DNA from 3 places in the Mesorhizobium sp. M0862 genome. Region 1 is predicted to be linked to each of the others. Evidence: predicted binding sites of a transcription regulator. Region 1 holds the regulator's gene; each other region holds the start of a gene.
What was found. Region 1 encodes PhoB, which activates phosphate uptake and scavenging genes when phosphate is short. Its sites were predicted from a motif close to TGTCATNNANCTGTCAT; they were not measured.

Region 1 (10,604 bases):
ACTGAAGCTGCGCGAGGCCGAACTGCGCGAGGCGCGCCAGCGCGCCGTGCTGGCCGACCGCGCCAAGTCGGAATTCCTGGCCAATATGAGCCACGAGATCCGCACGCCGATGAACGGCGTACTCGGCATGGCCGAGTTGCTGGCCAAATCCGACCTCGATCCCAAGCAGAAGACGTTCACCGATATCATCGTCAAGTCGGGTAACGCGCTCTTGACCATCATCAACGACATACTGGACTTCTCCAAGATCGATGCCGGACAGCTGGTGCTCGACCCTGCGCCCTTCAACCTGCCCGAAGCGATCGAGGATGTGGCGACGCTGATATCGACGCGCGCCAAGGAGAAGGACCTCGAGCTCATCGTGCGCGTCGAGCCGGGCCTGGAAAGCCTGTTCGTCGGCGATGTCGGTCGCGTCAGGCAGATCGTCACCAATCTGGTCGGCAACGCGGTGAAGTTTACCGACGAAGGCCACGTGCTGGTCGACGTGACCGGACAAAGGGGGCCGACGGGGACAAAGCTTACCGTTTCGGTCACCGACACCGGCATCGGCATTCCGCAGCAGAAATTAAAGCTCGTCTTCGAAAAATTCAGTCAGGCCGACACCTCGTCGACCAGACGCCACGAAGGCACAGGGCTCGGGCTCGCCATCACCTCGCGGCTGGTCGAGTTGATGGGCGGCGAGATCGGTGTCGAGAGCGCCGAAGGCAAGGGCTCGACCTTCTGGTTCACCGTGACATTGCCCAGGGCCGAGGAACAGACCGGACGGCGGATCATGCCGGTCGACGTGACCGGCTCACGGGTGCTGATCGTCGACGACAATGCCGTCAACCGATCGATCCTGAGCGAGCAGATGGCGTCATGGACCTTCGATTCCTGCGCCGCCGAAAGCGGACCCGAAGGGCTCAAGGTGCTGGTCGCCGCGGCTGCCTACGGCGTGCCGGTCGACTGCGTCGTGCTCGATTATCAGATGCCGGGGATGAGCGGCGCCGAAATGGCGCGCGTCGTGCGCAACACCGCAGGGCTGGCCGACACGCCGATCATCATGCTGACCTCGGTCGACCAGTCGCTCGCCAACACCAGCTATCGCGATCTCGGCATCGACGCCCAGCTGATCAAGCCGGCGCGTTCCTCGGTGCTTCTGGAAACGCTGGTCGCCACCATCCAGCGGCACCATCACAATATCACGGACGGCCGTGTGCTGCCGGCGGCAAGCAGCGGTTCCGGCGGCGGCAGGAACGAACCGTCGCCGGCAAAGCCGCCGCTCGCTGCATCGGAACGCGCCTTGCTGCAACCGCCGCCGGTTCGTGCCCGCGCCCGGGCCGCCGGGGATGAACGCCGGCTCGACATTCTCGTTGCCGAGGACAATGAGGTGAACCAGATGGTGTTCACCCAGATAATCGGCGAAACCGGCTACAGTTTCGAAATCGTCGGCAACGGCCGCAAGGCGCTCGACGCCTTCGGCCGGCTTAATCCGCGCATGATCCTGATGGACGTCTCGATGCCGGAGATGAACGGGCTCGAGGCCACCGCCGCAATTCGCCGGCTGGAAGAACATACGGGTATGCATATCCCGATCGTCGGCGTCACCGCGCATGCCTTGAAGGGCGACCGTGAGCGCTGCCTGGAAGCCGGCATGGACGACTATCTGCCCAAGCCGATCAGCCCCAGGGCGCTGCTCGAAAAGGTCGAGCGCTGGGTCGGCATATCAGGCGAAGCCCAACGAGACGCTGGATAGCAACCTGCGGCGCCGCCGGGATTCGGCCGCGCCGCAACAGCCAAGGATATGGTGCGATCGCACCATATCAAAGCTGGCGCCCAGTCAGGACAATGGTCGCAACGAAACCGCTCATTCAGTTACGGGCGGGAGCAAGCGACCGCCGACAAGAAACAGCGTCGAATCTACCCCAACGGACCTGTTTTTGGCGATGGCTCGGCCAAGATTCGCTCTGGTCACGGGCAACGCGCTCCCGTCCGGTTTTTCTTTCTCGGCATCGCGGCCTGCGGTGTGCCGGGACTTGATGCCAGCACGAATTGCGCAAGCGTCTGATTCCAGCGGCAACTTCCATTCCCACAAACCGGCTTAAAGGGTGCGGCCCACAAGACGTCTGTGCGACGTTACCGGGCTGACACGAAACTGTCATGCGACTGTAATAATCGAAGGCTATTGGCCTCAGCGGGCGCCGGTTTGAAGAGGGCGCCAAGAGACCATCTTCCGAACAGGAGCAGGCCACATGAAGAAATTCCTCGTTACGGCATCGGCCGTGGCGGTAGCGTTCGCCGCATCGTCCGGTGTCGCCGCTGCGCGTGACCAGATCCAGGTCGCCGGTTCGTCGACCGTGCTGCCTTACGCCAAGATCGTCGCCGAGCAGTTCGGCGAAACCTTCACCAACTTCAAGACCCCGGTGGTCGAGTCCGGCGGCAGCGGCGCCGGCATCAAGGAGTTCTGCAAGGGCGTCGGCGAAGACACGATCGATATCGCCAACTCCTCGCGCCCGATCAAGAAGGACGAGCTGAAGTCCTGCGCCGACGCCGGCGTCAAGGACGTCCAGGAAGTCCGCATCGGCTATGACGGCATCGTCTTTGCCACCGACATCAAGGGTCCGGACTGGGCGCTGGTTCCCGCCGACATCTACAAGGCGCTCGCCGCCAAGCTGGTGGTCGACGGCAAGCTGGTCGACAACCCGAACACCAAGTGGAACCAGGTCAATCCGAAGCTGCCCGACTGGGATATCGCCGCCTATATCCCGGGTGAGAAGCACGGCACCCGTGAAGTGTTCGAGACCAAGCTGCTCGACGCCGGCTGCGACAAGGCCGCTTTGAAGGCTGCCGGCATCGCCGACGACAAGGAAATCGGCAAGACCTGCATCGCCATCCGCAAGGACGGCAAGGCTGTCGACATTGACGGCGACTACACCGAGACGCTCGCCCGCATCGACTCCAACAAGACCGGCGTTGGCGTGTTCGGCCTCGCCTTCTACGAGAACAATGCCGACAAGCTGAAGGTCGCTACCGTGGAAGGCATCGTGCCTTCGACGCAGACCATCGCCGATGGCACGTACCCCGTGTCGCGGCCGTTGTTCTTCTACGTCAAGAAGGCGCATCTGGGCGTCGTTCCCGGCCTCAAGGAATATGTCGAGTTCTTCCTTGATGACCAGATGATCGGCCCGGAAAGCCCGCTCGCCCAGTACGGCCTGGTTTCCGCTCCCGACGCCGAACGTCAGGGCCAGCGCGACGCCTTCGCCGCCGGAAAGACAATGTAATCAACGGACGGATCAGGGCGCGGATGAACTCCGCGCCCTGATTTCGCCGCTTGCCGCAACGGCGGCGGCGATCTGAATTTTCCCTGGGGTGGGTTATGTCGTCCTTGCTCGTACTCGCCATAATCATCGTCATAGGCGTGGTCGCTTTTGTGGTCGGCCGCCAGCGCGCCGCGGCGCAGGATACCGGCAAGGTCAAGCCGCATTCGCGCGCGCATTATCATGGCTGGTGGGCCTTTCTGCTCGCGGTCCTGCCTGCCGTCCTTTTGCTCGCCGTCTGGGATATCGGCTCTTCCTTCTATCTCGACCGGCATATCCATGCCGCTTTGCCCGAGCGCACCGCCGACACAAAGGTCGCCAGCGAAGCGCTCGACGCCAGCCTGGTGAAGAGCCTGGCCAAGGGCTTGCGCCGGCTCGATGGCGATACCGCACTTCCCGCTACTTTCGCCGAATTGCAGCCGCTGCTCGCCGCCAAGGGCGTGGCACTGGCCAGCGACACACAGGACTACATGATCCCGATCGCGGTCGAGGCGAACCAGGTCCAGGACCGGCTCGGCCTGTTCGGCGCCGTGCTGACCTTCGCGCTGTCGGTCGCCGGCGCCTTCTATGCGCTGAGGCAGATCGCGCCGCGCGCCAGGGCGCGCAACAATGTCGAGAAGCTGATGCTGTGGGGGCTGCTTGCGGCCTCGACCATCGCCATCCTGACCACGGTCGGCATCGTGCTGTCGATGCTGTTCCAGACGATCACCTTCTTCGAAAGCGTATCACCGATGAGCTTCTTCTTCGGCACGGTGTGGGATCCGCGTTTCGCCGCCGCCGGTTCCGGCGGCAGCCAGGGTCAGTTCGGCCTGATCCCGCTACTCGCCGGCACGCTCTACATCGCCGCCGTCGCGCTTCTGGTCGCAGTGCCGGTAGGGCTGATGTCGGCGGTCTACATGTCCGAATACGCCTCGCGCAGCGTCCGGTCGGTGGTCAAGCCCGCGCTTGAACTGCTGGCCGGCATCCCGACCATCGTCTACGGCATCTTCGCCGTGGTCACGCTCGGACCGTTCCTGCGCGACCTCTCGGCAGCCCTCACCGGCGGCTCTCCCTTCATCCAGGGCCAGAGCATCTTCACCGCCGGCCTGGTGATGGGCGTCATGCTGATCCCGGTCGTGTCCTCTTTGTCCGACGACATCATCACCGCGGTGCCGCGCGCAATGCGTGACGGCTCGCTCGGCCTCGGTGCCACGCGCTCCGAGACGATCAAGCGGGTGATCCTGCCGGCGGCACTGCCCGGCATCGTCGGCGCCATCCTGTTGACGGCGTCGCGCGCCATCGGCGAGACGATGATCGTCGTGCTGGCGGCGGGCGTCGCGGCCAATCTGACGGCCAACCCGTTCGAGGCGATGACGACCATCACCGTCAAGATCGTCAACCAGCTGACCGGCGATCTCGAGTTCAACTCGCCGCAGACGCTGGTCGCCTTCGCGCTCGGCCTGACGCTGTTCGCGCTGACGCTGGTGATGAACATCGTCGCCCTCTACATCGTGCGCAAGTACCGGGAGCAGTACGAATGACCGACATCCCCCTGGACACGATGGCGGGTGCCGTCGCGCGTCCGCGCCGCGACATCGGGCTGAAGGCGCGCTACGCCGCCGAACGCCGGTTCCGCATCTATGGCGTGATTGCGATCTCGGTGGGCCTGGCGTTCCTGGCCATCATGTTGATCACCATCGTCTCGAAAGGCTACACCGCCTTCTGGCAGACGACGGTGACGCTGCCGGTCACCTTCGACGAGAAGGTGATCGATCCCTCCGGCAAGCGCGCGACCGACCCTACCGTGCTGATCAAGGCGAACTATCCCAAGCTCGCCGAAAACGCGCTGGTGGCCAAGCTCGGCATCGATCCGGCCAACAAGCCGATGATGCTGAAGCTCAAGGGCTTCCTGTCGGAAGGCGCCCGCGTCCAGCTGCGCGACATCGTCTCCGCCGATCCGTCGGTGATCGGCACGACGCGTGACGTCGACATCCTGGCCGCCGCCAATCTCGACTCGGCCTCCAAGGGCCAGATCGACCTCGGCGTCGATGAAGCGCGCCGCAAGGTGTCCGACCAGCAGATCGACTGGATGAACAAGCTCAAAGCCGAAGGCGCGATGGCCGAGCATTTCAACACCGGCCTGTTCAGCTATGGCGCCTCCAGCCGGCCCGAGACGTCGGGCATGGGCGTGGCCATCATCGGTTCGTTCTACATGATGGTGATCGTGCTTTTGCTGGCGCTGCCGATCGGCGTCGCCGCCTCGATCTATCTCGAGGAGTTCGCCAAGAAGAACCGCTTTACGGACCTGATCGAAGTCAACATCAACAATCTCGCGGCGGTGCCGTCGATCGTCTTCGGTCTGCTTGGCCTTGCCGTGTTCATCAACTTCCTCGGCATGCCGCGCTCGGCTTCCTTCGTCGGCGGCCTGGTGCTGACCTTGATGACGCTGCCGACCATCATCATCGCCACGCGCGCCGCCCTCGCCGCGGTGCCGCCGTCGATCCGCTCGGCGGCGCTCGGCCTCGGCGCCTCCAAGATGCAGATGGTGTTCCATCACATCCTGCCGCTTGCCGCCCCAGGCATCCTTACCGGCACCATCATCGGCCTGGCGCGTGCGCTCGGCGAGACAGCACCGCTGCTCTTGATCGGCATGGTCGCTTTCGTCGCCGATTATCCGACGACGCCTTTCGATCCGGCGACCGCGCTGCCGGTTCAGATCTATATGTGGGCAAACGAGGCTGAGCGCGCTTTTGTCGAGCGCATGTCCGGCGCCATCATCATCCTGCTCGTCTTCCTCATGGCCATGAACATCACCGCGATCGTGCTCCGGCGCCGGTTCGAGCGGCGCTGGTAGAAAAAAGGCAATTTGGTATGAACATCATGACCGAACAGTCCCTTGAGAATGCAGTGGGCGACAAAATGAACGCCAAGTCGAACGAAGTCATCAAGATGCGCGGCGACAAGGTCGGCGTCTTCTACGGCGAGAAGCAGGCGTTGTTCGACGTCAATCTCGACGTCCGCCAGAACCAGGTGACGGCGCTGATCGGCCCGTCCGGCTGCGGCAAGTCGACCTTCCTGCGCTGCCTCAACCGCATGAACGACACCATCGATTCGGCGCGGGTGACCGGCAAGATCACGCTCGATGAAGACGACATCTACGACAAGAACATCGATGTCGTCGAACTGCGCGCCCGCGTCGGCATGGTGTTCCAGAAACCCAACCCGTTCCCGAAGTCGATCTACGAGAACGTCGCCTACGGCCCGCGCATCCATGGGCTGGCCAAGCGCAAGTCCGACATGGACCAGATCGTCGAGCAGAGCCTGAAGAAGGCGGCGATCTGGAACGAGGTCAAGGACCGCCTGCAGGAGCCCGGCACCGGCCTGTCCGGCGGCCAGCAGCAGCGCCTGTGCATCGCGCGCGCCATCGCCGTGTCGCCGGAGGTGATCCTGATGGACGAGCCCTGCTCGGCGCTCGATCCGATCGCCACCGCCCGTGTCGAGGAGCTGATCGACGAACTGCGCCAGAACTACACGATCGTCATCGTCACCCACTCGATGCAGCAGGCGGCGCGCGTGTCGCAGCGCACGGCGATGTTCCATCTCGGCTATCTCGTCGAGGAGGGCGCCACCGACAAGATGTTCACCAACCCCGACGACAAGCGCACCCAGGACTACATTACCGGCCGCTTCGGCTGAGCCGTCCGGCGGGTGGATTTTCAGGCACGAGGACCAAGATCATGGGTGAACATACCGTCGCCTCCTTCGATGAAGAGCTCGGGCAGATCAGCAAGCTGATCCGCGACATGGGCGATCTGGCAGGCTCGATGGTCAGCGGCTCGACCAGGGCGCTGCTCAATTCGGACAATGCGCTGGCACAGCGTGTCGTTTCCGACGACGCCATCATGGATGCGCGCCAGCGCGAACTGGACGACCGCGCCATCACGCTGATCGCCAAGCGCCAGCCGATGGCCAACGATCTGCGCGCCGTGGTCGGCTCGATCCGCATGGCCGGCGACCTCGAGCGCATCGGCGATCTCGCCAAGAACATCGCCAAACGCGTCGGCACCGTGGGCTTGAGCGTCACGCCGCGCGACCTCTCGCACTCCATCGATGCCATGGCGCAGCTGGTGCTGATCCAGGTGCAAGGCGTCGTCGAGGAATATGCCGCCACCGATGCGGCAGCTCTTGCAAAACTCAGGAATGACGACGAGCGCATCGACGTCAAATACACGTCCGTGTTTCGTGAGCTCTTGACCTACATGATGGAAGACCCTCGCAACATCACCGCCTGCACGCATCTCTTGTTCTGCGCCAAGAATCTTGAGCGCATCGGCGATCATGTCACCAACATCGCCGAAAATGCGTATTATGTGCTGACCGGCCAGCAATTGCCCGCCAATCGTCCGAAGCAGGACGAGACGGCGATGGCCACGCCGGCCTGATGAGGGTGAACTGCCTATGATCGCGCCACGCATCATGGTCGTGGAGGACGAGGAGCCGCTAGGCGTGCTCCTCCGCTACAACCTCGAATCCGAAGGCTATCACGTCGAGGTGGTGACACGCGGCGACGAGGCCGAGATCCGCCTGCAGGAAAACGTGCCCGATCTCCTGGTGCTCGACTGGATGGTGCCCGCTGTTTCCGGCATCGAGCTCTGCCGGCGGCTTAGAGTGCGGCCCGAAACCGAGCGGCTGCCGATCATCATGCTGACCGCGCGCGGTGAGGAAAGCGATCGCGTGCGCGGCCTGTCCACCGGTGCCGACGACTATCTGGTCAAGCCATTCTCGACGCCGGAGTTCATGGCGCGCGTGAAGGCGCTGCTGCGCCGGGCCAAGCCGGAAGTGCTGTCCAGCGTGCTCAAGGTCGGCGACATCGTGCTCGACCGCGAGTCGCACCGTGTCTACCGCAAGAAGAGCGAGATCAGGCTCGGACCGACCGAGTTCCGGCTGCTCGAATTCATGATGCGCCATCCCGGCCGCGTGTTCTCGCGCAGCCAGCTGCTCGACAATGTCTGGGGCGAGACGATCTACATCGACGAGCGAACCGTCGATGTCCATGTCGGGCGCTTACGCAAAGCGGTCAACAACGGCCGCATGCCGGATGTCATCCGTACCATTCGCGGCGCCGGCTACGCGATCAGGGAAGACTAGGATGCTGCGCGTCGCGCCGTTGCCGGCCATTCAGGCGACATGCTTGCCGGATTTGGCCTGAATGCCCGGCGCGAAAATCTCCTGATCGACGAAGCCGAGCGCGCGCATGGCACAGCCTTCGCGGATCAGCGGCAGCTCGTTGGGCTCGGTGTCGAAGGAGATCGATTTCGAGTGCTGGCCGCCGGCGGTCTGGGCGATCGCTTCGCGCAATGCCGGCTCGATCAGGTCGAAGGCGGCGGCGCTGACGCCAACCATGGCGACAGGCGCCGGGTCGATCAGCGCAAACAGGCTGCCGAGGCCGAAGCCGAGCGCCTCACCGGCCTTGCGATAGGCTTCGCGCTCCGGGCCATCGGTTTCGCGGGCGCGCGCGGCGAGTGCGCGCATATCAGCGTCGCCGATATCGACCGGCTCGGCATCTTCGCTCATCATTTTGGCGCTGCGCCAGATGGCGTAGTTTCCGGCATAGGCCTCGACGCAGCCGCGCCGCCCGCAGCGGCAGAGCGCGCCGCCCGGACGGTGGATCATGTGGCCGAACTCGCCGCCGGAGGAATGGGTGCCGGTGAACAGTTCGCCTTTCAGCACCAGCCCCATGCCGATGCCGTGCGACAAGAGGATCGCGATGAAATTGTCGCGGTAGCGCTCGGGCTGGCGCCATTGCAGGGCCACCGCCATCATATTGCAGTCGTTCTCCATGGTGGCAGGAATGCCGAATTCCGCTTCCAACATGTCGGCGAAGGCAATGTCGGTCAGTGGCGTGATTGGCGACCACAGCATGGCCCGCGCCTGCGAATCGGTGATGCCCTGGATGCCCATGGCAATGCGGGCGATGCTCTGGACATCGAGGTCCGGGTCCGCGAGACGCCGCCCGACGATTGCTACGCATTCGCCGATCAGCTCGTCGCGCGGCATGGTCAGCGTGTCGAGCCGGCGCTGTTCTTCCGCGACCACCTGGCCGGCATAGTCGATGACGGTGACGGAGAGGAAGTTCAGCGACAGCACCACGGTCATGACCGCCGCCGCTTCCGGGTTGAGGCCAAGGCCGACCTGCGGCCGGCCGCGTTTCAGCGAGCCGGTCTCGCCAGGCTTGCCTTCAATCAGGATGCCTTCTTGAATCAGATCAGACGAGATTGCCGATATCGTCGAATGGCTGAGGCCGGTGGTCGCCGCAATCTCGGTCCGCGACGGCTGGCCGGCCCGGCGCACGGCCGAAATCACCATCGCACGGTTGCGACGGCGCAGATCGTCGTGGCGGATCCCAACCGACATTTGTTTTCCTCCCGGCCTCCTCGCGCCTCATGATAGTGAAGGCGTTCGACGGCACCAGCCAAATATTGGCAGACGCCGGCAGCCCTGTCATTGTTTATTGCGGAGCTCGAAAAAATTCGGCAACGCCATCAGAATCCATCATAATCGATGTTGACAGTGCCTTATCATTGAACCAGTATTTTTTCGAGGCTCGAAAAAATTGAGCCTCTTTGTGCAGGCCTTCGGGCCGGTTTTGTCGCGCCGTGGGCGGCGCAGGGAGGGTTATAATGAACAGATTTGCAGCCGCCATGCTGGCGGGTGTCGCCATGTCGCTGGCGCTGATGTCGGTCGCGCAGGCGAAGGACAAGGTCATCGGCGTGTCGTGGTCGAACTTCCAGGAAGAGCGCTGGAAGACCGACGAGGCGGCGATGAAAACGGCGATCGAAGCCGCCGGCGACAAGTACATTTCGGCCGACGCGCAGTCCAATCCCGGCAAGCAGCTGACCGACGTCGAAAGCCTGATCTCGCAGGGCGCCAACTCGCTGATCATCCTGGCGCAGGACGCCTCGGCCATCGGCCCGGCGGTGCAGAAGGCGCTGGACGAAGGCATTCCGGTCGTCGGCTATGATCGCCTGATCGAGAACAAGGACGTCTTCTACCTGACCTTCGACAACAAGGAAGTCGGCCGCATGCAGGCCCGCGAAGTGTTCAAGGCGAAGCCCGAAGGCAACTATGTCTTCATCAAGGGCTCGGGCTCGGATCCGAATGCCGATTTCCTGTTCTCGGGCTCGATGGAAGTGCTCAAGGAAGCCATCGACTCGGGCAAGATCAAGAATGTCGGCGAGGCCTATACCGATGGCTGGCTGCCGGCCAACGCCCAGAAGAACATGGAACAGTTCCTGACCGCCAATGACAACAAGGTCGATGCCGTGGTTG
Region 2 (10,604 bases), on a different contig from region 1:
TTGCTGGTGGCGGGCGTCTGGTGGATCGTCCACAACGTCATCGTCAACCTGCAGCGCCTGCATATTACTTCCGGTTTTGGCTTCCTGAACAACCGAGCAGGCTTTGACATTCCAGTCAGGCCCATCGCTTATGATTCTGATTCGACCTATGGCCAGGCCATTGTCGTCGGGCTTATCAACACCATTATCGTCGCCGTTGCCGGCATTATCACCGCGACCATCATTGGCTTCATTGTCGGCGTCGGCCGGTTATCGCGCAACTGGCTGGTTCGCAAGATTTGCACGGTCTATGTCGAGGTGTTCCGCAACATTCCGCCCCTGCTGGTGATCTTCTTCTGGTATTCAGGCGTGCTCGCGGTACTGCCGGCGCCTCGCGACAGTTTCAATTTGCCGTTCGGCTCTTTCCTCAACCAACGCGGTTTCTATTTTCCGCGCGCTATCTGGGGCGACGGCTCCTGGCTGATGTTTGTCGCCTTGCTTGTCGGCATCGCCATGGCTTTTTTTGTCGCGCGCACGGCACGCCAGCGGCAAATGGCAACGGGCCAGCAGTTTCCCGTATTCTGGACTTCGGCGGCGCTGATCGTCGGCCTTCCGCTCCTGGCCTATGCGCTGAGCGGCTTTCCCTTGAGCTTCGACTTTCCAAAACAATCGACCTTCAACCTGACCGGAGGCTTTCAGATCGGGCCGGAGTTCCTGTCTCTCTATTTGGCGCTGTCCTGTTACACGGCCTCCTTCATCGCCGAGATCGTGCGCGCCGGCATTCTCGGCGTCAGCAAGGGTCAGACCGAAGCGGCTGGCGCCCTGGGGCTGCGGCCGGGATCTATCCTGCGGCTTGTCGTCGTTCCCCAAGCCATGCGGATTGTCATCCCGCCGCTGACCAGCCAGTATCTCAACCTGACCAAGAACTCGTCGCTGGCCATCGCCATCGGTTATCCCGACCTGACGGCGATCGCGGGCACAGTGCTGAATCAGACCGGTCAAGCGGTCGAGGGTGTGCTGATCATGATGGTCGTCTATCTCATCATCAGCCTGGTGACGTCGGCGGTGATGAATGTGGTTAACGCCAGGATGGCGCTGGTGGAGAGGTAAGACCATGCAGGAACATGATACCTCCTGGGTGCGGACCGAAATGGCACTCGCTCAACAAGCCCCGGCCGGCGTGCGGGGGCCTTTGGCCTGGGTTCGCAAGAACCTGATCGGTTCGGTGGGCGACGTCATCCTGACTGTAGTGGCTATTGCGCTGGTGGTGATGATCGTGCCGCCCATCGTCAACTGGGCCTTCATCAACGCCCAGTGGACGGGGCCGGACCGGACTGTATGCGCCACGGTGGCGCAAGGCGGAATCCAGCCGGACGGCTGGTCAGGCGCCTGCTGGGCCTTCGTCAACGCGAAGTTCGGCCAGTTGATGCTTGGCCGCTATCCCCTGGAAGAGCGCTGGCGGCCGATCCTGGTCGCCGTCCTGTTCGTGGCGCTGCTGGTGCCGTTGCTGATGCCACGTGTGCCGCGCAAGGGGTTGAACGCCATTCTTCTATTCCTGGCACTGCCGATCATCGCGTTCGTGCTCCTGGTCGGCGGCATCTTCGGCCTGCCGCATGTGGAGACCCAGCTATGGGGCGGGCTGCTGGTGACGCTGAGCCTGTCCTTTGTCGGCATTGCCGTGTCGCTGCCGATGGGCATCGTGCTGGCGCTCGGCCGGCGCTCCAAGATGCCGATCGTCAAGACACTGTGCGTGGTCTTCATCGAGTTCGTTCGCGGCATCCCGCTGATCACCGTTCTGTTCTTTGCCAGCGTCATGCTGCCGCTGTTTCTGCCCGCCGGGGTTTCGTTCGACAAATATCTCAGGGCGCTGATCGGCGTCTCGCTGTTTGCCGCGGCCTATATGGCGGAAGTGGTGCGCGGCGGCCTGCAGGCGATCCCCAAGGGCCAGTATGAGGGTGCGGATTCGCTTGGCCTGGGCTACTGGCAGAAGATGGTGCTGATCGTGCTGCCGCAGGCACTGAAGCTGGTCATCCCCGGCATCGTCAATACCTTCATCGGTATGTTCAAGGACACAAGCCTCGTCATCATCATCTCGATGTTTGACCTGCTTGGCGTCGTCAAGCAGAACTTCTCGGACGCCAATTGGGCGACGCCACAGACCGCGAGATCCGGTCTCATCTTTGCAGCCTTCGTCTTCTGGCTGTTCTGCTTCGGCATGTCGCGGTATTCGATGTACACGGAACGCCGGCTCGACACCGGCCACAAACGTTGATGCATGTCGCCCAAAAGTGTTTAGCGGTTTTGGGACAACGACATGCATCATAGCTAAAAGACAGAACAAAAAGGGGAACCTGCCATGGTCATAGAAAACGCCGTCAGCGCCGAAGAGATCAAGGTCGATGCCAAGAAGATGCACATTTCGACCACCGATGTCGCAATCGACATCATCGGCATGCACAAATGGTATGGCGAGTTCCATGTGCTGAAGGACATCAACCTCAAGGTGATGCGCGGCGAGCGCATCGTCATCTGCGGTCCTTCGGGCTCGGGCAAGTCGACCATGATCCGCTGCATCAACCGGCTGGAAGAGCACCAGAAGGGCAAGATCATCGTCGACGGCAAGGAACTCACCAACGATCTCAAGAAGATCGACGAGGTGCGCCGCGAGGTCGGCATGGTGTTCCAGCACTTCAACCTGTTCCCGCATCTGACCATCCTGGAGAACTGCACGCTGGCGCCGATCTGGGTGCGCAAGACGCCGAAGAAGCAGGCCGAGGAAATCGCGATGCACTTCCTCAAGCGCGTCAAGATCCCCGAACAGGCCAACAAATATCCGGGCCAGCTGTCGGGCGGCCAGCAGCAGCGCGTAGCGATCGCGCGTTCGCTGTGCATGAACCCGCGCATCATGCTGTTCGATGAGCCGACCTCGGCGCTCGATCCAGAAATGATCAAGGAAGTGCTGGAAACGATGGTGGGCCTGGCCGAGGAAGGCATGACCATGCTGTGCGTCACTCACGAAATGGGCTTTGCCCGCAAGGTCGCCAACCGGGTGATCTTCATGGATCAGGGCCAGATCGTCGAACAGAACACGCCGGCCGAGTTCTTCGACCATCCGCGCCACGAGCGCACGAAGCTGTTTCTGTCGCAGATCCTGCACTGAGCATTTTCATGCGAACCAAAAGAGCCCGGCCGTAATGCGGCCGGGCTCTTTTGCTATCCGGGGTTGATCTTCTCCATTGAAACACAAAGCCGCCGCCGCATGATAAAAGCCCTGCGTTTCGTGGCCATGCTGATTATCGTGGTCGCGCTCGCTGCCACGCTCGGCACGCTGGTGCCGCGTCCGCTGTGGCCGGCGTCAGCGGCGGGTGAGGGCACGCGCCATATTCTGGTGCTGGAGAATCCGATCCACACCGACATCGCCATTCCCGTCGATGACGAGGTGCACCGGCGCTTCCATTTCTTGGTCGCTGCCGGCATCCCTGTCGACGCCCCGGAAGTGCGCTACATCGTCTTTGGCTGGGGCGGCCGGGCCTTCTATCTGGAGACGCCGAGCTGGTCGCAGCTGAAGACAGTGCCCGTCCTCAAGGCGCTGACACTGGACGCCTCGGTCATGCATGTCGATATCGCCGGGGCCATCGCCGAGCCGCACCCTGCTGTCACCGGTTTCGACATCGATGAGGAACGTTTTGCAGCGCTGCTCGACTATATCGACGCGAGTTTCCAGCAAGGGCCGCATGGTCCGGTCGTCATCGAGAACGCCGCCTATTCCAGCTTCGACCGCTTCTTCGAGGCGAACGGCCATTTCAACGCGCTGGTCGGCTGCAACACCTGGACAGCCGCCGGCCTGCGCACCGCCGGCCTGCGCACCGGCTGGTGGAACCCGCTGCCGGCCTCGCTGGGATTTTCAATGCGGTTTCATAACTAGCAGTCCTTCATCGCACCGCGACAGTGTTGGATCTTTTGAAGTCAGCGGGACAGCACCCCCCTCTGGCCAGCCGGCCATCTCCCCCGCAAGGGGGGAGATCAGCCGTTTTGCCCGCGGCGCTCCTGCTGCAACGCCGGCGATTTTGGCGAAGGCGACGGCGACATCCAATCTCCCCCCTTGCGGGGGGAGATGTCCGGCAGGACAGAGGGGGGTGGGAAGGATCGCTACGTCGACGATCTAGACTGCCGAGTGTCCGCTCGCCATCCATAGAGCCAGTCGAGGTCGGCGGCGAGCTTGTCGGGCGAGCGCATGGCCAGGAACAGATTGCGGGCGATCGCCACCGGGCCGGCAGCATGCCAGGCGAGGCGGTTTACGGCCCCACGACGCGCGGCCTTGGCGACACGCGGCCGCCGAAGATTTTCCCAGATTTGAAAACTTCTGAGCAGATCGCCAGGGAAATCGGCGATAGCGTCGGCAAGCGTGATGGCATCTTCGATCGCCATTGCCGCGCCCTGTGCGGCAAACGGCGTCATCGCATGCGCAGCGTCGCCGATCAGCGCGATGCCCTGCGGGCTCGTCCACCGCTGTTGTTCGACGGTGTGGATCGGAAAGGCCGTCCATGGGCCGGCCAGTGCCACGAGCTTCGTCAGGCCCGGCGCGGTGCCGCGCAGGGCAGCCGTGAGGATCGCGGGATCGGCATGGCCCGACCAACCTTCGGCCATGCGCTCACCCTTGGTGAAGGCGGCGAGATTGAAGGCCCGGCCTTTGCTGACGGGATAGGCGACCATGTGGAAGCCTGGATGCAGGAACGTGGTGACGCAGTCGGCGGCGCCGATCGCGACAAAGGCTTCGCCGGCGGCGCTCTCGGCCGCGATCGTGACTCGCCAGGCGAGTTCGCCCGAAAAACGGCTTTTGACGAAGTCCTCGCCTGCGAGTTGCGCCCTGACTGCCGACCAGACGCCGTCGGAGCCGACCAGCAGTTTGCCGCGTGCCTCGATCTCGCGGCCGTCCACTTCGGCGGTCACGGCGACATATTGCGCGTCTTTGACGATGCGGGTCACGCGGGCGCCGGTGATGAGCTCAATCTCCGGCCGTTCGGCCATTTGCGCCAGCAGCGCTGCCTGCAGATCGGCGCGGTGAGCGACGAGATAAGGCGCCTGCCAGCGCGCTTCGGCGGCTTGCCCAAGCGGTACCCGCGCCAGTTCGCGCAGCGTCCCGGCGTCCTTGAGCACGACCGCTTCCGGCCGCAACGCTGCGGGCAGCAGCCGGTCGAGCACGCCGAGTTTTCCAAGAATGCGTGTTGCGTTGGGCGAAAGCTGGATGCCGGCGCCGGCCGCGTCTAGGTGCTGTGCCTGTTCGATCAGCTTTACCGGATAACGCCGTCCGGCGAAGGCAAGGGCAGCGGTCAGCCCGGCGATGCCGGCCCCGGCGATTATGACCTGCCGGGACCTGATGTCTTCCATCGGGCTTGTCGCGGAAGGATCAGGCGGCCTGGTCGATATAAAGGCAACCGGCCGGCAGCGTTTCCGTCGCCCTCAGCTTCGCCGAATAGCGGTAGAGCGTCGAGCAATAGGGGCAGACCTTTTCATTGTCGTCGCCCATGTCGAGGAACACGTGTGGATGGTCGAAGGGCGGGTTGGCGCCGGTGCACATGAATTCCTTGACGCCGATGTCGATTGCCGGATGGCCCGCATCGTTCTGGAAGTGGGGAATGGAACCGCCTGCCATCGTCGTCTCCTTGATCTCGTCGAAAAGCATCTGGAACATAACAGACCTGTTTGCAAGATCGATGAAATGAAACTGTCGCAAAAGCCTGTCAGAGGATACGGTGAGCCGGTTAAGTGCATGTCCCTGAAATCGGAATGGTTTTCGCCGAAGGGCCATGCGTCACAAAAGCGTGTTAGAGGCATGGCACGTCCAGCGGCGCTCCAAGGGACGGTTGGCGGGGAAGAGCAGGAACCATGAACGAACTGAAGCCGGTGCAGAGCGAATTCATCAATGTCGAGGTGGCGAGCCCCGAGGGCGGCAACCCCGATCGGTTCGTCAACCGTGAGTTCTCCTGGCTGCAGTTCAACCGGCGTGTGCTCGAGGAATCACAGAACGAGCACCATCCGCTGCTCGAACGCGTCCGTTTCCTGTCGATTTCGGCCGCCAATCTCGATGAATTCTTCATGGTCCGCGTCGCCGGCCTTGCGGGCCAGGTGCGCGAAGGCATTGCGCTCAAGAGCCCCGACGGCCGCACGCCGGAGCAGCAGCTGGAACAATTGCTGCGCGAGGTCGAGCGGCTGCAGGAGGACCAGCAGAACAGCCTTTCGGCGCTGATGTTGCTGCTCAACAAGGAAGGCATTGAGAGCATCACCCGCGATGCACTGACCAAGGATGAGAAAGTCTGGCTGGAAGATCATTTCCAGGACCAGGTCTTCCCGGTCCTGACTCCACTGTCGATCGACCCGGCGCATCCGTTTCCGTTCATTCCCAATCTCGGCTTCTCGATGGCGCTGCAATTGCGCCATCGCAAGAATGGCGAGGAGATGAGCGCGCTTCTGCGCCTGCCGGTGGCGCTGAAGCGCTTCATCCGTCTGCCCGACCGCAAGCAGCACGTTCGCTTCATTCCGTTGGAGGAGGCTGTCGGCCTCTATATCGGCAAGCTGTTCCCCGGCTATGAGGTCAAGGGTTCCGGCACCTTCCGCATCATCCGGGACAGCGATATCGAGGTCGAGGAAGAGTCGGAAGATCTCGTGCGCCTGTTCGAGACGGCGCTGAAGCGGCGCCGCCGCGGTTCGGTCATCCGCATCGAATTCGACAAGTCGATGCCCGGCGAATTGCGCGAGTTCGTCGCCGGCGAGCTTGGCGTCTCTTCGAGCCGCATCAGCGTTCTGACCGGCCCGCTGGCGCTCAGCCAGGTTTCCGAGATCGTCGCCGTGCCGCGCGACGACCTGAAGTTCACCCCCTACAATCCGCGCTTTCCCGAGCGCATCCGCGAGCATGGCGGCGACTGTTTCGCGGCCATCCGCGAGAAGGACATCGTCGTCCACCACCCCTATGAATCCTTCGACGTGGTGGTCCAGTTCCTGCGCCAGGCGATGGCCGACCCGGAGGTGGTGGCAATCAAGCAGACGCTCTACCGCACCTCCAACGACAGCCCGATCGTGCGCGCCTTGGTCGACGCGGCCGAGGCCGGCAAGTCGGTGACCGCCCTGGTCGAGCTCAAGGCGCGCTTCGACGAGGAAGCCAACATCCGCTGGGCGCGCGACCTCGAACGCGCCGGCGTCCAGGTCGTGTTCGGCTTCCTCGAACTGAAAACCCATGCGAAAATGTCGCTCGTGGTGCGGCGTGAGGACGGCAAGCTGCGCAACTATGTGCATCTCGGCACCGGCAACTACCATCCGGTGACCGCGCGCATCTACACCGACCTGTCCTTCTTCACCACCGATCCGACGATCGCGCGCGATGTCGCCCAGCTGTTCAACTTCATCACCGGCTATGCCGAGCCGACCGATGAGATGCGGATCGCCATCTCGCCGTTTACGCTGCGCAGCCGTATCCTCAAGCACATTGCCGACGAGGTCGCCTACGCGCTGGCTGGCCGTCCGGCGCGCATCTGGATGAAGATGAACGCGCTCGTCGATCCCAACATCATTGATGCGCTCTATGACGCCAGCCGTGCCGGCGTGGAGATCGATCTCGTCGTGCGCGGCATCTGCTGCCTGCGGCCGCAGGTGCCCGGCCTGTCGGAAAACATCAGAGTCAAGTCGATCGTCGGCCGCTTCCTCGAACACAGCCGCATCTATTGCTTCGGCAACGGCCATGGCCTGCCGTCGGACGAGGCGATCGTCTACATCGCCTCGGCCGACTTGATGCCACGCAATCTCGACCGCCGCGTCGAGACCATGGTGCCGATCACCAATCCGACGGTGCATGAACAGATCCTTGGCCAGATCATGCTGGGCAACATCATGGACAACCAGCAAAGTTTCGACGTATTGGCTGACGGAACCTCCCGGCGCGTCGTGCTGGATGAGGGTGAGGAACCGTTCAACGCGCAGGAATATTTCATGACCAATCCGAGCCTGTCGGGACGGGGTGACGCGCTGAAGTCGCATGCGCCCAAGCGCATCGCGCAGTTCAAGCGTCGCAAGAAGAACAGCGGCTCATGATTTCAACGTCCCAAGGCCGGCTGCAGGATCGCCGGCCGCTGTCCATCATCGACATCGGCTCGAACTCGATCCGCCTTGTCGTCTATGAAGGGTTGGCGCGCTCGCCGACCTTGCTGTTCAACGAAAAGATGCTGGCCGGCCTCGGCCGCGGCATCGTTTCGACCGGCAAGCTCGACCCCGAGGCGGTGACGCGCTCGATGGAGGAGTTCCGCCGTTTCCGCGCGCTCTCCGACCAGGCGGGTGCGGAGCACATGTTTGTGCTGGCAACGGCCGCGGCCCGCGAAGCGATCAACGGCCCCGATTTCATCCACCGCGCCCAGGATGTGCTCAAGACCGAGATCCGCGTGCTCACTGGCCGGCAGGAGGCGCATTATTCGGCGCTTGGCGTCATTTCGGGCTTCCACCCCGCCAATGGCATTGCCGGCGATCTTGGCGGCGGCAGCCTGGAGCTTATCGACATCAATGGCGAGGCGATCGGCGACGGCATCACGCTGCCGCTGGGTGGCCTGCGGCTGCAGGACATGGCCAGGAATTCGCTCGCCCAGGCGGCAAAGATCACCCGCGACGAACTGGCGCGCGCCAAATTGTTGAAGGGCGGGCAGGGACGGCCCTTCTACGCCGTTGGCGGCACCTGGCGAAACCTTGCCCGGCTGCACATGGAAATGACCAACTACCCGCTTGGCGTCATGCACCACTATGAGATCGGTGTCGACAGCGCCGCCAATTTCCTGAAGCAGGTGGCGAAAGGCGAGATCGAGAAGGTCAAGGGCATCGAAGGCGTGTCGAAGAACCGCCGTTCGCTGCTGCCCTATGGCGCGGTCGTGCTGCAGGAGATCATGGCGGCGATGCAGCCGTCGAAGATCATCGTCTCGGCATTGGGCGTGCGCGAAGGGTTTCTCTATTCGCTGCTCGACCCTGCCGAGCAGAAGGCCGATCCGCTGGTCTCCGCTTCGGAGGAACTGGCGCGGCTGCGGTCGCGCTCGGTCACCCATGCGCATGAGCTTGTCGAATGGACGGACAAGACCTTTGCCGCCTTCGGCATCGACGAGACGGAGGATGAGGCGCGCTATCGCCACGCTGCCTGTCTGCTGGCCGATATAGGCTGGCGCGCACACCCGGAATATCGCGGCAAGCAGTCGCTCAACATCATTGCCCACGCCTCCTTCATTGGCGTCGATCACCCCGGCCGTGCCTTCCTGGCGCTGGTCGGCCTGTTCCGCCACGAAGGCGTGTTCAACGATGCGGCGCCGGAAATCCGCGGCCTGGCGACGCCGCGCTATCTCGAGCGCGCCCGCATCCTGGCGGCGGTGCTGCGCGTCGTCTATCTGCTGACGGCGGCCATGCCCGGCGTCATGCCGCGGCTGAAATGGGAAAACCGCGGCAATGGCACGTTGGCGCTGGTGCTGCCGGCCTCACTTTCCGATCTTTACGGCGAACGCCCGGCCGGACGGCTGGCGCAACTGGCGCGGATCACCAACCGCCGGCTGGTGCTGGCGGTCGAGGGTGGGCAGAGCGTGTCGGTGAAGTAGGCGCGGCCTGACAGCAAAACCATGTCGTCGTCGGCCTCGCGTTCGAGGACCGGCTTCCTCAATCCGTCGCTGCTTCGCACCGCCACCTTCCCCCTCCGGAGGGAAAGGAAGGGAGCCTCGTTGGAAAGCGTTGGCGGCAATAGGCTCGAGCCCTTCCTCTACTCCGTCGATCGGGGGAGAGGTGGCTCGGCGGAGCCGAGACGGAGTGGGGGTCGACCTGCCTCGGCGAGGGATCAACCTGGGACGATATTTGACGATATCAGACCGCGGCGCGGCGCCCGTCGATCGACCAGGCCCCGGCGCCGGCCATGGCTAGCGCCAGGAATCCACCGGCGATGGCAATATCCTTCATCAGCATCTGCTGGTGCAGGAAGGTGAGCATCGGGTCATCGCCGCCCTGGCCGTAGTGGCCGATGGAGCCTGCAACGATGCAGAAAGCGGCAAGAAGTATCGCAACGACCGGCGTCTGAAAGCCGACCAGTATCAAGAGACCGGCAATCGACTCGAACAGCCCGGTGCTCCAGGCAGCAAGCGTCGGCAATGGCATGCCGAGGCCGGCGAAATAGCCGGTCGTCCCGGCAATGTCGGCGAGCGCGTGGTAGCCGGAGGGAACGAGCAGGGCGGCGAGCAGCAGCCGGGAAATCAGAAGCAATGCATCGCGGGGCATGGTCATCTCCGTTGTCTGTCCGCCGGCTGTTTCGAGACCGATCCTAGCAGGGATGGGACGGGCGCGCGCTTGGGCAGACAACGAAAAAGCGGCGTGGAAAATTCCACGCCGCTTTTTTCAGGCTTGGGAGGGAAAGCTCAGCCGCGCTTGGCGTCGATCGAGTAGGCGCCAGGGCCCGAGGAAGCCAGCAGCAGGAAACCGCCGGTGATGGCGACGTTCTTCAGGAAATGGATCATCTGGTTCTGGTCGGCCCAGCCGGTATGGGCGACAAAGGCCGAGGCGATGGTGAAGACCGCGAGCACCCAGGCGGCGATGCGGGTCTGAAAGCCAACGAGCACGGCAAGGCC
Region 3 (10,604 bases), on a different contig from region 1:
TCGATGAGGTCCAGTGCGGTATCGGTCGCACCGGAAAGCTGTTCGCGCATGAATGGACCGGCGTGACGCCCGACATCATGGCGATTGCCAAGGGCATTGGCGGCGGCTTCCCGATGGGCGCGTGCCTCGCCACCGACGACGCTGTCGTCGGCATGACGGCAGGCGTGCATGGCACCACTTTCGGCGGCAATCCGCTGGCCATGGCGGTCGGCAACGCTGTGCTCGACGTCGTGCTGGAAGACGGCTTCCTCGAAGACGTCCAGCGCAAGGCATTGCTGATGAAGCAGGGCCTGGCGGCGGTCGCCGACGAATTTCCTGATGTCATCGAAGGCATCAGGGGCAGCGGCCTGATGCTTGGCCTGAAATGCGCCATGCCCAACACCAAGGTCAACATGGCGCTGCGCGACCAGCATCTGCTGGCGGTGCCGGCAGGCGACAACGTCATTCGTCTGCTGCCGCCGCTGACCGTCACCGACGCCGAGATCGGCGAAGCGCTCGATCGCATCCGCGCCGGCGCCAAGGGCCTGACCGACGCCATCGCCGCGGCCGCCGCGAAGTAATCCCGAGAACCATTCCCGATGAGCCTTCGCCATTTCACCGATCTTTCCGCCGTTTCCGAAGGCGATCTGCGCCTGATGCTGGACGATGCGGTGGTGCGCAAGGCGCGCCTCAAGGCCGGCGAACGGACCAGACCGCTCGAAGGCAAGGTGCTGGCCATGATCTTCGACAAGCCGTCGACGCGCACGCGCGTGTCCTTCGACGTCGGCATGCGACAGCTCGGCGGCGAGACCATCATGCTGACCGGCACCGAAATGCAGCTCGGCCGCTCCGAGACCATTGCCGACACCGCCAAGGTGCTGTCGCGCTATGTCGACGCCATCATGATCCGCACCACGTCGCATGAGCGGCTGCTCGAGCTGACCGAGAATGCCACGATTCCGGTCATCAACGGGCTGACCGACGACACCCATCCCTGTCAGCTGATGGCCGACATCATGACCTTCGAGGAGCATCGCGGTCCGGTTGCCGGCAAGACCATCGCCTGGACCGGCGACGGCAACAACGTGCTGCATTCGCTGCTCGAGGCCTCGGCGCGGTTCCGCTTCAACCTCAATGTCGCCGTGCCGGAAGGCAGCGAGCCGGCGCAGAAGCACATCGACTGGTCGAAGTCCAATGGCGGCAAGCTGCACTTCACCCGCTCGCCCGAGGAAGCCGTCGACCAAGCCGACTGCATCGTCACCGACTGCTGGGTGTCGATGGGCCAGGAACACCGCGCCCGCGGCCACAATGTCTTCTCGCCCTATCAGGTCAATGCGGCGCTGATGGCGAGGGCCAAGCCCGACGCCCTGTTCATGCACTGCCTGCCGGCGCATCGCGGCGAGGAAGTCACCGACGAGGTCATCGACGGTCCGCATTCGGTGGTCTTCGACGAAGCCGAGAACCGGCTCCACGCCCAGAAGGCGGTTTTGGCCTGGTGTCTGGGCGCTTGATCTCCAGGCGCTTGCTCTCCAAGCGCTTGATCCGGGGCGGCGCGATGCCTATTTGCGCCCCATCACGCAAATCAAGCGCGTTTGGACGCATGCACCCCTCCGGGCCGCATGGCCGCGCCCTGGAGCTTTGTCATGTTGGAAACGCATCAAGTGACTGAACATCACCCCAAACTCGGCGAGTTCGGCTATGCCGGCGACGATCATGTCGTGCCCTTCGAGGTAGGCCCGCTCGACGTGCGCGGCCGCACCGTGCAGCTCGGGCCGATGCTCGACGCCATCCTCAACCGTCACGACTATCCCGAGCCGGTCGCCCGCCTGCTGGCGGAAGCCTGTGTGCTGACGGTGCTGCTCGGCACTTCGCTCAAATTCGAAGGCAAGTTCATCCTGCAGACCCGCACCGACGGGCCTGTCGACATGCTGGTCGCGGATTTCTCCACGCCCTCGGCATTGCGCGCCTATGCGCGCTTCGATGCCGACCGGCTGGAGGCCCTGGTGGCCGCAGGCCAGACCTCGCAGCAGACGCTGCTGGGCAGCGGCGTTTTGGCGCTGACCATCGACCAAGGCGCGCACACGCAGCGCTATCAGGGCATCGTCCAGCTCGACGGCGAGACGCTGGAAGACGCCGCGCGCACCTATTTCCGCCAGTCGGAGCAGATCCCGACCGACCTCCGGCTGTCGGTGGCCAAGCTGCTGACGCCCGGCCCCGGCGGTGCGCGCGAGCAGTGGCGCGCCGGCGGTATCCTGGCGCAGTTCCTGCCGCAGTCACCCGAGCGCATGCGCGTGCCCGACATTTCGGGCGGCGACGGCGATCCGCGTGACGTGACGCAGGAGCCGGCCGACAATTCGTGGCGCGAGCTGGTGGCGCTGCTCGGCACCATCGAGCCGACCGAGCTGATCGACCCGACCATCGGCGCCGAGCGGCTGCTCTACAGGCTGTTCCACGAACATGGCGTGCGCGTCTTCGGCGGCGTGCCGGTCGCCGACCAATGTTCCTGCTCAAGGGACAAGATACGCGGCATCCTCGAGGGGTTTTCCGCGCAGGAGATCAAGGACAGCACCGAAGATGGCGGCATCCACGTCGCCTGCGAGTTCTGCTCGAAGCAGTACGACTTCGACCCGGCGGAGTTTGCAGCTCAGTAGCATCTCTTCCTTCTCCCCGTTCACGGGGAGAAGGTGCCCGAAGGGCGGATGAGGGGCAGCGCGAACTTTGGTGAATGGCCGCGCATAGCCTACGTCATGTGCGTGGAAGATAACCTCATGAGTCCGGCGGCGCCCCTCATTGCACTGCCGGGCATTTCTCCCCGTATAGAGATGGGGAGAAAACCCTAATTCACCGTCCGCCGCGTCCCCGGCAGATCCAGCGAAAACGCGGGAATAGCGACGTCGAACGTCTCGCCCTTTTTGTTGCGCATGGTGTAGTGGCCGACCATGAAGCCGGAGGGCGTCGAGAGCGGGCAGCCTGACGTGTATTGATAGCTGTCGCCGGGATTGAGCTCAGGCTGGTCGCCGACCACGCCGGCGCCGCGCACTTCCTCGATCCGGCCGCTGCCGTCGGTGATGTGCCAGTAACGCGACATAAGCTGCACGAAATCGTCGGACTGGTTGTCGATCGTCACCTGGTAGCCCCAGACATAACGGTTCTCCGCCGGGTCCGAGCGGTCCTCCAGGTAGAACGGTCTGACCTGCACTTCGATGTTGCGCGTGACGGCGCGATACATGGGCTGCTCCGGTTGCGCGGCAAGGAACATTTGTCGCGCTATGCGGTTTGATACGCGCACAACGGCATGTCCTGCCAGCCTCAAAGCGGAGGTGCCGACAAACAATGTCATTTAAGTGACACATGACAGTGTTGGTGTGCGCAAACCTTGCCGGCGACTCAAGGCCCATCTGTCGACTGACAAAGCAGCCGCGAGCGGCCTTTCCGGAGTGACCAGATCTCATGGAACCAGCTCTCACAGCCGCCTTCGCTTCCTCCGCTTTGCTTCTTTCCAATCTCGCCAGCATCCTGCTTGCTTCGTCGAAACTGCAAGCGCGTCGCCTTATCCCTCCGCCGTCCGACGAGCAGCCACCGGTCTCGATCGTCGTGCCGTCGCGCGGCGTGGAGCCGTTCACACAAGAGACGCTGCAGCGAGCCTTCTCGCTCGACTGGCCGCGCTACGAACTGATCTTCTGCGTCGCTCACGCCGACGATCCCGTCGTCAAACTGATAAACAGGGCGATCGTCCTGTTTCCCAACGTGCCGGCCCGGCTGCTGATCGGCGACGACCGCGTCAGCAGCAACCCGAAGCTCAACAACTGCGTCAAGGGCTGGGAAGCGGCGCGCAATCATTGGGTTATTCTGGCGGATTCCAACGTGCTGATGCCTAGGGATTACGTCCAGCACCTGATGGCGGCCTGGCGGACCAATACCGGGCTTATCTGCTCGACGCCGATCGGCTCGCGGCCGGAAGGCTTCTGGGCCGAGGTCGAATGCGCGTTCCTCAACACGCTGCAGGCGCGCTGGCAATATGCCGGCGAGGCGCTTGGCCTCGGCTTTGCCCAGGGCAAGAGCATGCTGTGGAACAAGCCGATGCTCGATACCAATGGCGGTATCCGCGCGCTGGCCGCCGAGATCGCCGAGGATGCTGCTGCAACCAAGCTGGTCAACGGACTGGGCCTGCGCGTCAATCTCGTTGCCTCGCCTTTCGAGCAACCACTGGGGCAGCGCCGACTTGCCGACATCTGGTCGCGTCAGGCGCGCTGGGCGCGGTTGCGCCGCGTCACTTTCCCGCTGTTTTTCGCACCCGAGATCCTGACCGGCGTCGCCGTGCCGTTGGCGTTGGCGCTGGTGGCGGCAGCAAGTGCCGGCATCAGCCTGCCGGCCACGGTGTTGGCCGTGCTGACGGCGGCCTACATTCCCGAATGCGCGCTGGCCGCGGCCAAGGGCTGGCATCTGTCGCTGCGCATGGTCCCGGCGATGATGGTCCGCGACATGATGCTTCCCGCCATCTGGGCGCGCGGCTGGCTGAGCGGCGCCGTCGATTGGCGCGGCAACACCATGATCATCGGCACCAAGGCAGCCGAGCTGGAAGAGGCTTCGTCGGGAGCGTGACGCCTCGCGGCCTACCCGGCTGCCTTCAGCGCCTGCGCAACGTCCTCCAGCAGATCGTCCGTATCCTCAAGACCGACCGACAGCCTGAGCGTTCCCGGCCCGATGCCAAGCTCGGCGCGAGCTTCGTCGCTGAGGTTCTTGTGCGTGGTGGTCGCCGGATGGGTGATCAGGCTCTTGGCGTCGCCGAGATTGTTGGAGATCAGCACGATGTCGAGCGCGTTCTGCAAGGCGAAGGCCGCCTGCTTGCCGCCCTTCACGTCGAGGCAGATCAGCGTCGATCCGCCCGTCATCTGCTTCTTGACGATGTCGGCCTGCGGGTGGTCGGCGCGGCCGGGATAGATGACGCGGGCGATTTCCGGCCGTCCTGCCAGGAAATCCGCGATCTTGGCCGCGCTTTCCGTCTGCTGGCGCACCCGAACCGGCAGCGTCTCCAGGCCCTTGAGCAGCGTCCAGGCGTTGAACGGCGACAGGCTCGGGCCGGTGTGGCGGAAATAGTCGTGCAAATTCTCGTCGATCCATTTCTTGTCCGACAGGATGATGCCGCCGAGACAGCGTCCCTGGCCGTCAATGTGCTTGGTCGCGGAGTAGACGACGATATGGGCGCCGAGCTGCAAGGGCTTCTGCTGCAAGGGCGTGGCAAAGACATTGTCGACGATCAGCCTGGCGCCGATCGAGGTGGCGAGCGCCGCCACCGCTGCGATGTCGACCACTTCCAGCGTCGGATTGGTCGGGCTTTCCAGGAAGAACAGTTTCGTGTTCGGCCGCACCGCCTTTTCCCAGTTGGCGATGTCGGTGCCGTCGACCAGCGTTGCCTCGATGCCGTATTTCGGCGCCAGCGTCTCCACCACCCAGCGGCAGGAGCCGAACAGCGCGCGCGCCGCAACGATATGGTCGCCGGCCTTGGCGCTGCACAGGAGCGCTGCCGTCACCGCAGCCATGCCGGACGCCGTGGCGCGCGCATCTTCGGCACCCTCCAGCGCGCACATGCGCTTTTCGAACATGTCGACGGTAGGGTTGGCATAGCGCGAATAGATGAAGCCCGGCTCCTCGCCCTTGAAACGGGCCTCGGCAGCCTGCGCCGTCTCGTAGACATAGCCTTGGGTGAGGTACATCGCTTCGGACGTCTCGCCGAACTGGGAACGCAGCGTTCCCCCGTGCACGAGTGCGGTCTGAGGTTTCCAGTTACGCTTCTTGGTGCTCATCGCTTTTGTTCCAGACACAAAAAAACCGGCCGCGAAAGTCGCAACCGGTCCATATGGCCTTGCGGCCCGACGGTCCTTTAGCGACTTGTTTAACGTGGCTGCAAGCCGACCGGCCAAATCACCACGGGATAACGACCCTTTAGACCTCACCTGCGCTTGCGTCAATTGCCGGCTTCATTAAGAGGTTTGTACCAGGCAGGTTCCGCAATAATATCCAGCGGTTTTGCGGCAAGAACCTGCCACAAAGAGACCGACCTTGGAGCGGAGCCAGCCTTTTGCGGCAGACAGGCATTCTTCCCGATCAGGACATTTCCGCGCTGTTTCAGTCCGGCGCGCTGGAGTCGCCGCGCGCGCTCGATGTCGACCAGGTGCAGCCGGCGAGCCTCGATCTGAGGCTCGGCGACAAGGCTTTTCGCGTGCGCGCCTCCTTCCTGCCGGGTCCCGATCATCTGGTGGCCGACAAGCTTCACCGGCTGAAATTGCATGAGTTCAGTCTCGCCGAGGGCGCGGTGCTGGAAACCGGCTGCGTCTACATCGTGCCGCTGCTCGAAAGCCTGGCGCTGCCCGCAAACGTGTCCGCCTCGGCCAACCCGAAGAGCTCGACAGGCCGGCTCGACATCTTCACCCGGGTGATGACCGATCGCGGCCATGAGTTCGACAAGATCGCCGCCGGCTATCACGGGCCGCTTTATCTCGAAGTCAGTCCGCGCACCTTCCCGATCGTCGTGCGCGCCGGATCGCGACTGTCGCAGATCCGCTTTCGCACCGGAAACGCGCTGTTGTCGGAGGCAGAGCTGAACGAATTGCACCGCGCCGAGATGCTGGTGGCGACCGAGCCGCCCAACATTTCCGGCGGCGGCATTGCGCTGTCGATCGATCTTGACGGCGACCAGAACGGCCTGGTCGGCTATCGCGGCAAGCATCACACCGGCTTGGTCGATGTCGACAAGCGCGCCGCCCAGGATGCCGTCGATTTCTGGGAGCCGCTCTACAAGAGCGGCGCCGGCGAACTGGTGCTCGACCCGGACGAGTTCTACATCCTGGTCAGCCGCGAAGCCGTGCACGTGCCGCCGCTCTACGCCGCCGAGATGACGCCCTTCGATCCGCTGGTTGGCGAATTCCGTGTTCACTATGCCGGCTTCTTCGATCCGGGCTTCGGCCATTCGGCCTCAGGCGGCACCGGCAGCCGGGCGGTGCTCGAAGTGCGCAGCCACGAAGTGCCGTTCATCCTCGACCACGGCCAGATCGTCGGCCGGCTGGTCTACGAACACATGCTGAAGCGGCCGCAGGCGCTTTACGGCACCGATCTCGGCTCGAATTACCAGGCGCAAGGCCTCAAGCTCTCCAAGCATTTCCGCCCCGCCGGCTGAACCTTCGATCACCGTCAGGCAAAATACTTGCCTGCGCTGCCTCACCATGCTTGGCTGCCTTTCGGTGGCCGGCAAGAGAACGGCGCGCAAGGGGAACCAAAATGCAGATTTCAAGATGGATCATATCGGCAGCGAGCGCTGCCATGCTGGTGATATCGGCCGGCTCGCTGGCTGAGGCGCAGGAGAAATTGAAGATCGGCACCGAGGGCGCCTATCCGCCCTTCAACACCATCACCGCGGACGGCAAGATCGAGGGCTTCGACATCGACATTGCCAATGCGCTGTGTGCGCAGATGAAGGTCGAGTGCGAGATCGTCACCCAGGACTGGGACGGCATCATCCCGGCGCTGCAGGCGAAAAAGTTCGACGCCATCATCGCCTCGATGAGCATCACCGAGGAGCGCAAGAAACAGGTCGCCTTCACCAACAAATACTACACGACGCCGCTGGCGCTGGTGGCGCCGAAGGACAGCGACCTCACTTCCACCGAACCGGCAGCCCTTGCCGGCAAGACGGTGGGCGCGCAGGCCTCGACCACCCAGGCCGACTATGCGCAGGACGCCTATGGCAAGGCCGGCGCCGAGGCGAAACTCTACCCCACCCAGGAAGAGGCGATCACCGACCTGCAGAACGGCCGTCTCGACGCCGTCATCTCCGACAAGTTCGTGCTGATGGACTGGCTGAAGAAGGCGAGCGAAGGCTGCTGCAAGCTTGTCGGCGACGTCAAGGGCACCGAGACGCAAGCCGGCATCGCTGTCCGCCTGGAAGACACGGCGCTGCGCGACAAGCTGAATGCGGCGATAGACGCCATCGTCGCCGACGGCACTTACAAGAAGATCCAGGCCAAGTATTTCGATTTCGATATTTATTGAGTCCCGTCCGCCGGCGTCAGCCGCGAAAGAGATACTCTTTCGCGGCGCCAAGGCAGGCATGAAAATGGCCGATAAACAGCAGTTCGCGTGCGGCCAAACGTTTCCTGCCCCAAAAGCCTTCGGTCAGTTTGACCTCGTCGAGCGAAGCGTTTGAGCCGCGCTTCAACGGGAACAACTGCTTGTCGAGGCAACCGAGGACATGGGCCTTGGCGGAGTCGATGCCGCAGACCTTGCCATTGTTGTTCAGCCTGTCGCTGCAAAGCGCTGATGTCATGTGATCCGTGTTGCGCATCAGAAAGCTCACCTGGGCTTTCGAATAGCCGGTTGCCAGAAGACGGCTCGTCATCGCCAAACGGGCTTCACGATAGGACTTCGGGCTGCACTGGCCGGCGCTAAAGGCCACCGACGGTTGGGTCAGGAACAGGGCCACGCCCGTGAACACAATGACAAGCCGCATTCCGTTCATTTCCGGCTCCCAAATTGTGATGCTGCCTCAAAGCGCCTTCACCGCCACCTTAACCGGCTGCTCAATCTCCAGCGGGTTGCGCAGCGGTAGGCCGAAATCCGCGGCCTCGATCTCGAACACGTCGCCGGCCTGAGTCTTGATGCCGTCGGCAAAGGACAGCGTCGCCGTGCCGAACATGTGCACATGCACGTCGCCCGGCTGGCGGAAGGCCGAATATTTGAAGTGATGATGTTCGAGATTGGCGATTGTGTGCGACATGTTCGCTTCGCCCGACAGGAACGGCTTTTCCCACAGCAAATTGCTGTCGCGATAGATTCGCGATGAGCCCCTGACGTCGGCCGGCAGGTCGCCGATCAGGATTTCCGGCCCGAACGAGGCGTTGCGCAGTTTGGAATGTGCCAGGAACAGATAGTTCACCCGCTCGGTAACATGATCGGAAAACTCGTTCGACAGCGTGAAGCCGACGCGGAACGGCGCGCCGTCGTCGCCGATGACATAGATGCCGGCGATTTCCGGCTCCTCGCCGGCGTCCTGCGCAAAGGCCGGCGACATCAGTGCGGCGCCCGGCGCCACCGCCATGGTGCCGTTGCCCTTGTAGAACCATTCCGGCTGCACGCCGGTCTGGCCCTTGGCCGGCTTGCCGCCTTCGAGCCCCATGCGGAACATCTTCATGGAATCGGTAAGCTGCTCCTCGCCGCCATCGCTGAGCTTCTTGTGCATGGAATCGCGCGTCGCCGCCGAGCCGAGATGGGTCAGGCCGGTGCCGGTCAGATGCAGATGCGCAGGATCGGGATGATTGATCGGCGACTCCAGCCGGCCCTTCTTGTAGACGGCGTCGAGGTCTATCGCTTCACCGAACCCCTTGCGTTCGATCAGCGCGACGAGGCCCGTTCCGGTGCGCGCGGCTTCCATGGCCAGCGAATAGACGCTGCGGGCGCCGTTGATGATCCTGGTCTTGCCGCCGCCATTGCGGGCGACGACGCGGATGGTCTCGGCGTCGTCGAGGATCTGGGAGATTAGCATGATGAAATCCTCTCTCATGTGCTTGGCCTTGGATGCCTCTTGGCAAACCTTGACCTGCGCGGCTCGGACCTCGCCGCGCCACGGGTTGAACTCTTCGTCCGGATTGCGCTCGCGAGCTTGATCCCTCGGGGGACTTCTTATGCCGACAATTTGCCGGCTGCGCCGCGATCGTATGCCTCCTGCTTGCCTCGCCTGAAGCTTGTCAGGCCTTGTTCTTGTTGTAGACGTCGAAGATCACGGCGCCGAGCAGCACCAGGCCTTTGACCACCTGCTGCCAGTCGACATTGACGCCCATGATCGACATGCCGTTGTTCATCACGCCCATGATGAAGCCGCCGACGACCGCCCCGATAACCTGGCCGACGCCGCCCATCGCCGAGGCGCCGCCGATGAACACTGCGGCGATGACATCGAGCTCCGAGCCGAGACCCGCCGCCGGCACCGCCTGGCCGAGACGAGCCGCGATGATCAGGCCGCCAAGCGCCGACAGCACGCCCATATTGATGAACACCATCAGCGTCAGCCGCTCGGTGTTGATGCCCGACAGCTGCGCCGCCTTGGGATTGCCGCCCATGGCGTAGATGCGCCTCCCGATGGTCATGCGCTTGGTGACGAAGACGAACAACGTGATCAGCACGCCCATGACCAGCAGCACCACGGGCAGGCCGCGGTAGCTGGCAAACTCATAGACCAGGAACAGCGCCAGCGCGCTGGCGACCAGCGTCTTGACCACGAACAGGGTGAAGGGCTCGGCCTCATAACCATGGCGTTCTCGTTTGCGCCGGGTGCGGACCCCGAAATAGGCATAGGCGAGCACGGCGATCAGCCCCAGCACGACCGTCGTCATGTGCAGGGTCACGCCGCTGCCCATGATGGTCTTGCCGGCTGCGTTCACGACCGGCGGGACGAGCGTCAGTGGGCCGATCACATCCGGGATGAAGCCGGAACTGAGCATCTTGAAGTCGTCGGGAAGCGGACCAACCGACGAGCCGCCGCCAAGCAAGGCCTGGCAAATGCCGCGGAAGATCAGCATTCCGGCCAGCGTGACAATGAAGCTCGGTATCCGGTGATAGGCGATCCAATACCCTTG

Region 2: NKI15_RS20805 (RNA degradosome polyphosphate kinase) is a predicted target of PhoB. The motif match lies at 5,695-5,711, and genes of this name have one in related genera.
Region 3: NKI15_RS05925 (ceramide glucosyltransferase) is a predicted target of PhoB. The motif match lies at 3,314-3,330, and genes of this name have one in related genera.

Annotation. Positions count from the first base shown of each region.
Region 1 is NZ_JAMYOJ010000007.1:187,346-197,949, reverse strand. It holds gene NKI15_RS13460 (PAS domain-containing hybrid sensor histidine kinase/response regulator) at 1-1,735, shown strand, start outside; gene NKI15_RS13455 (substrate-binding domain-containing protein) at 2,232-3,260, shown strand; gene pstC (phosphate ABC transporter permease subunit PstC) at 3,356-4,816, shown strand; gene pstA (phosphate ABC transporter permease PstA) at 4,813-6,129, shown strand; gene pstB (phosphate ABC transporter ATP-binding protein PstB) at 6,147-6,971, shown strand; gene phoU (phosphate signaling complex protein PhoU) at 7,013-7,717, shown strand; gene phoB (phosphate regulon transcriptional regulator PhoB) at 7,734-8,423, shown strand; gene NKI15_RS13425 (ROK family protein) at 8,454-9,689, opposite strand; gene xylF (D-xylose ABC transporter substrate-binding protein) at 9,956-10,604, shown strand, end outside.
Region 2 is NZ_JAMYOJ010000014.1:16,148-26,751, reverse strand. It holds gene NKI15_RS20835 (amino acid ABC transporter permease) at 1-1,089, shown strand, start outside; gene NKI15_RS20830 (amino acid ABC transporter permease) at 1,094-2,251, shown strand; gene NKI15_RS20825 (amino acid ABC transporter ATP-binding protein) at 2,336-3,139, shown strand; gene NKI15_RS20820 (TIGR02117 family protein) at 3,239-3,904, shown strand; gene NKI15_RS20815 (FAD-dependent monooxygenase) at 4,129-5,367, opposite strand; gene NKI15_RS20810 (zinc-finger domain-containing protein) at 5,387-5,632, opposite strand; gene NKI15_RS20805 (RNA degradosome polyphosphate kinase) at 5,866-8,061, shown strand; gene ppx (exopolyphosphatase) at 8,058-9,590, shown strand; gene NKI15_RS20795 (DoxX family protein) at 9,850-10,257, opposite strand; gene NKI15_RS20790 (DoxX family protein) at 10,395-10,604, opposite strand, start outside.
Region 3 is NZ_JAMYOJ010000003.1:185,080-195,683, reverse strand. It holds gene NKI15_RS05945 (aspartate aminotransferase family protein) at 1-560, shown strand, start outside; gene argF (ornithine carbamoyltransferase) at 579-1,490, shown strand; gene NKI15_RS05935 (Hsp33 family molecular chaperone) at 1,599-2,630, shown strand; gene apaG (Co2+/Mg2+ efflux facilitator ApaG/CorD) at 2,816-3,208, opposite strand; gene NKI15_RS05925 (ceramide glucosyltransferase) at 3,430-4,581, shown strand; gene NKI15_RS05920 (O-succinylhomoserine sulfhydrylase) at 4,593-5,783, opposite strand; SAM riboswitch at 5,841-5,918, opposite strand; gene NKI15_RS05915 (2'-deoxycytidine 5'-triphosphate deaminase) at 6,059-7,153, shown strand; gene NKI15_RS05910 (ABC transporter substrate-binding protein) at 7,255-8,025, shown strand; gene NKI15_RS05905 (hypothetical protein) at 8,042-8,491, opposite strand; gene araD1 (AraD1 family protein) at 8,519-9,514, opposite strand; gene mmsB (multiple monosaccharide ABC transporter permease) at 9,717-10,604, opposite strand, start outside.